Regions from separate parts of the Micromonospora sp. DSM 43699 genome, predicted to be linked through region 1. Evidence: predicted binding sites of a transcription regulator. Region 1 holds the regulator's gene; the other holds the start of a gene.
The links. The regulator HspR, encoded in region 1, represses chaperone genes until heat shock. The targets are predictions, from matches to a motif close to TTGAGTNNNNNNNACTCAA.

Region 1 (2,460 bases):
GCGTCTCCGAGGCGTACGCGGTGCTCGGCGACGATGCCAAGCGCCGCGAGTACGACGAGATGCGCTCGCTGTTCGGCTCGGGCGCTTTCCGCCGGGGCGCACGCGGCCCGGGTCAGCCCGGTGGTGCCCCGTTCGACGTCTCCGACCTGTTCGGCGGCGGCGGTGGTGGGGACACCCGGTTCGGTGGCGGCGGCTTCACCGACCTGTTCAGCTCGATCTTCTCCGGCGGTGCCGGTGGGCCCGGTCCGACGCGGGCGCGTGGCCCGGCCCGGGGTCGGGACGTGGAGGCCGAGGTCGCCCTCGACTTCGGCGACGCGGTCCGGGGCGTCACCCTGCCGTTGACGCTGCGGGCGCCCGGCGTCTGCGACACCTGCCACGGCAACGGCGCGAAGCCGGGCACCCAGCCGACCACCTGCCCGGTCTGCCACGGTGCCGGGGTGACCACCCGTGACCAGGGGTCGTTCAGCTTCTCCGAGCCGTGCCGCAACTGCCAGGGCGTCGGGACGGTCGTCGAGGAGAAGTGCCCCGAGTGCCACGGCACCGGCGGAGTCACCAAGGCCCGCACGCTGAACGTCCGCTTTCCCGCCGGGGTCGCCGACGGTCAGCGGATCCGGCTGGCCGGGCGGGGCGAACCGGGCCAGCGCGGTGGGCCGGCGGGCGATCTGTTCGTCCAGGTGAAGGTCCGCCCGGACGACCTGTTCGGGCGTACCGGTGACGACCTGACGCTGGCCGTACCGATCACCTTCACCGAGGCGGTGCTCGGCACCGATCTGCGGGTGCCCACGCTGGACGGCGCGGTGACCCTGCGCGTCCCGCCGGGAACCCCGTCCGGTCGGGTGCTGCGGGCCCGGGGCAAGGGTGTGGTGCGACGGGACGGGCAGGCCGGTGACCTGCTGGTCACGCTGGACGTGGTGGTGCCGGCGACGGTGTCGGACGAGGCCCGGGCGGCGCTGGAGTCGTTCGCCGGGTCGACGCCGCCGGCGGCCCGGGAACATCTCGACGCGCGGGTGCGTCGGGCCGGTTGACCGGTGGACGGGTGCGGAGGTGAGTGGGATGTCGGACGGGTTCGTCGGTTCGGGTGACCCTGCCTACGAGGCCAAGGTGCTGATGATCTCGGTCGCGGCACGGATGGCGGGAATGCACCCGCAGACGCTGCGCCAGTACGACCGACTCGGCCTGGTGCAGGCCGGCCGGGCGGCCGGGGGCGGGCGGCGCTACAGCGTGCGCGACGTGGTGCTGCTGCGCGAGGTGCAGCGGCTCAGTCAGGACGAGGGCGTCAACCTGGCCGGCGTGAAGCGGATCATCAGCCTGGAACGCCTGGTGGAGCAGGCCCAGCAGCGGGTGGCCCGGTTGGAGGCGGAGCTGGACGCCGCGTACCGGCGGATCGCCGAGCTGGAGACGCTGGCCAGCGGCTTCTCCCGGGGTGACCTGGTGCCGACGAACCGCACCTCCACGGCGCTGGTCGTCTGGCGTCCCCGCCGCACCCCCGACCGCTGACCGGTTTTCCGGCGGTGAGGCGGTGGTTCCGGTTAGCCTATGAATCAGGTCCAACCAGTTCAATCCGGGCTCCGATGGCGGGGGGAAACCGTGGCGGAATCGGCGAAGAAGGTGGCCCGACAGGCGGAGGAGCGGCTCGACAAGGTGGCCGAGAACGTCCGGGAGAAGTTCGACCGGGTTACCCAGGGCAAGTTCTCCGACACGGTGAAGAACGGCAGGTTCGCCGACCGGGCTGATCGGACGGACCGGGCCGAACGTGGGGTGGACCAGGGGCAGGCTGTGGCGAAACGCCGGAACCAGGGCGGATCGGAGCGCTGACGATCCGCCGACGTGCGGGCCGGGACCCACGGGGGGTCCCGGCCCGTTCGCCGTCCTGCCAGGCGTGGGGCTGCGGTGTGGGCCGGACTCGCCGGTGTGGGCCGAGTTCAAACCGAACCAAACCGAATCGGATCCAAAAGAACCAATCGGACTTAATCCGACCAGGTTGTCGACTGGCCAGTCGCCGCTGGGGCCGGGTCGCTGCGGTGGGTGCGCTCGGTTGCGCTCGGTTGCGCGGGCGGGGCTCGCTGCAGATGCGGTCACTCTCCCGCCGGGGCCACTCGCCCGCCGGGTTGCTGGTCCGCAGGTACTCCGTAGATTGCGCAGAGTAACTTCCTTGCGCCATGACACACAGTGATCTGCGCGCTTCCCCTCGCATGTCTCCTTGCCCCGCTTTGCTCTGCTGCCATCGGCGACATCTGGCATGGCCTGCGGGGTAGTAGTGAGAGCGCTCTCTTCTTGATCCGAGGTCTGGTTACCTGTCGTGACTGTCGCAGTGAGGACAGCAGAGCAAAGGGAGTGAGTGGTAGAGGGTGGGGGTGGGGTGATGGTGGCACTGCGTGATGGGTCGGAGTCGTCGTTCTTCGCTGGCCGCATCGTGGTCGCGGGGAGAGGGGCAACACCGTTGCGTTAGGTGGTCCGGCT
Region 2 (2,460 bases), on a different contig from region 1:
CAGGGCCTGGATCAGCTCGCCGGCTGCCAGGTGGCCGCCAACAACGGCGGCCAGAACGGTGGCAACAACAACGGCGGCCAGAACAACGGCGGCCAGAACGGCAACAACGGCGGCCAGAACGGCAACAACAACGGCGGCCAGAACAACGGCGGTCAGAACGGCAACAACGGCAACGCCCTGGGCGTGCTCGCGAAGGACTGCGGCAACAGCAAGCTGCAGCCGCACGACGGCTTCCAGAACGGCAACCGCTGCGTCAGCACCGCCTTCGGTGAGGTCGGCGCGGCGGCCAGCAACCCGTCGCTGCTGATCACGCAGTTCCCGAACCAGGTGCGACGCAACCAGGCGTTCAGCCTGAAGGTCTCCACCCGTAACCTGGTCCGGGACCGGTTCCTGGCGGCCGGCCAGGGTGGCTACTACGTGGAGAGCTCGGTGCTCAACGGCCAGGGTCTCACCCGCGGCCACTTCCACACCGCCTGCCGGATGCTCCAGAGCACCAACCAGGCCCCGTCCAACCCGCAGGACGTTCCGGCGTTCTTCGTGGCCACCGAGGACGGCAAGGGCGGCAACCAGGCCGACGACGTGACCATCCAGATCCCGGGCCTGCCGCAGTCGGGTACGGCGCAGTGCGCGGTCTGGGCCGGCGACGGCTCGCACCGGGTGCCGATGATGGAGCGGGCCAACCAGACCCCCGCCTTCGACGTGGTGCGTATCCAGGTCAACTGACCGGACGGACGACGACGGCGACGGGCCGCCCCGGGTGATCCCGGGGCGGCCCGTGGTTTTCGTGGGACTCCACCCGGTCGGCCCGAAGCCGCCCGCCCTGTGGTGCGGGCCGGCCCGTGCCGACCCGCCTGTGGTGCCGGCCACCTGCCGACCCCGGGCCGTGGTGCGGGCCACCTGTGCCGACTCCGGGCCGTAACTGGTCGCGGCTGACCGGGCCGGCAACGGTTTTCGGCGGCGGGCCGACGGTTGGAAATTGTGGACAGCACGAAAAGCGCCGGGGTCACGCTGATATCTCAGCGTGACCCCGGCGCATCCGATCGTGACCCGACCTGCCGGTCAGCGGTTCTTCCACGCCTCCACGACCGACACCGGGATGCGACCACGCTCGGAAATCTCGTGGCCGTTCTTGGTCGCCCATTCCCGGATGGCGCGGTTCTGCTCGCGATCCATTCCCGAGACCCCGGCCCGCGCGGGGCGGCGAGCCGGGCGACCGGCGTCGACCACGCCCCGACCCATTCGGCGGCCAGCGGTGATGTATGCGTCGAGCGTCTTGCGCAGCACCCCCGCGTTCTCGTCGGAGAGATCGATGGTGTACGCCGCCCCGTCCAGGCTGAACTCGACGGTCCGATCGGCCTTTCCGCCGTCGAGGTCGTCGGTCAGAACGGTGATTACTTTCCTTGCCATCGCCATTACTCCCTGTGTTGAGCGGGGTGTGCTAAGAGTTTGACCTATCTGACGCCAAATCCGCAACAATACGCCTCCCTTTCATTTGGCGGGGCGCGTGAATCCTGGGAAATCCGGGTCCGGGCAATGCTGGCCGAGGGTGATGGTGCCCCCGGGATGTGTCCTGGGTCACATCCCGGAACATGGGGAACGGTTTGTGACTTGAGTGAGACACGCTCAACTCAACCGATGGCAGGTGTCCGATGGCAACCCTTCCGGTACTTCCCCTGACCGACGTCGTCCTGCTGCCCGGCATGGTCATCCCGGTGACCCTCGACCCGACCACCCAGGCCGCGGTCGACGCGGCCCGGGCCAGCGGTGACAAGACCCTGCTCGCCGTGCCGCGCATCGACGGCGAGTACGGCCCCGTCGGCACGATCGCCACCATCGAGAAGGTGGGCCGGCTCCCCGACGGTGAACCCGCCGCCGTGGTGCGCGGCCTGGCCCGCGCCCGGATCGGCTCCGGGGTCCCCGGGCCCGGCGCCGCCCTCTGGGTGGAGGCCACCCGACTCGACGAACCCGCACCCGCCGGTCGCGCCCGTGAGCTGGCCCGGGAGTACCGGGCCCTGATGACCTCCGTCCTTCAACAGCGGGGCGCCTGGCAGGTCATCGATGCGATGGAGCGGATGACCGACCTGTCCGAACTGGCCGACGCGGCCGGCTACGCGCCCTGGCTCAGCCTGGGCCAGAAGACCGAACTGCTCGCCGCGCCGGACGTCAACGCCCGGCTGGAACTGCTGGTCGGCTGGGTCAGGGAGCACCTGGCCGAGCAGGAGGTCACCGAGCAGATCAACAGCGACGTCCGGGACGGGCTGGAGAAGTCCCAGCGGGAGTTCCTGCTCCGCCAGCAGCTCGCCGCGATCCGCAAGGAACTGGGCGAGGACGAGCCGGACGGCTCTGCCGACTACCGCGCCCGGGTCGAGGCGGCCGACCTGCCGGAGAAGGTCCGCGAGGCGGCCCTGCGCGAGGTCGGCAAGCTGGAACGGGCCAGCGACGCCTCTCCGGAGGCGGGCT

Region 2: a site for HspR is predicted at 1,609-1,627, ahead of lon (endopeptidase La). Genes of this name have one in related genera too.

Annotation. Positions count from the first base shown of each region.
Region 1 is NZ_JBTMMT010000018.1:32,964-35,423, reverse strand. Features, by position in the region: gene dnaJ (molecular chaperone DnaJ) at 1-1,025, shown strand, start outside; gene AC0AIB_RS12135 (heat shock protein transcriptional repressor HspR) at 1,054-1,497, shown strand; gene AC0AIB_RS12130 (hypothetical protein) at 1,588-1,815, shown strand.
Region 2 is NZ_JBTMMT010000012.1:96,615-99,074, reverse strand. Features, by position in the region: gene AC0AIB_RS09185 (hypothetical protein) at 1-723, shown strand, start outside; gene AC0AIB_RS09180 (histone-like nucleoid-structuring protein Lsr2) at 1,060-1,407, opposite strand; gene lon (endopeptidase La) at 1,650-2,460, shown strand, end outside.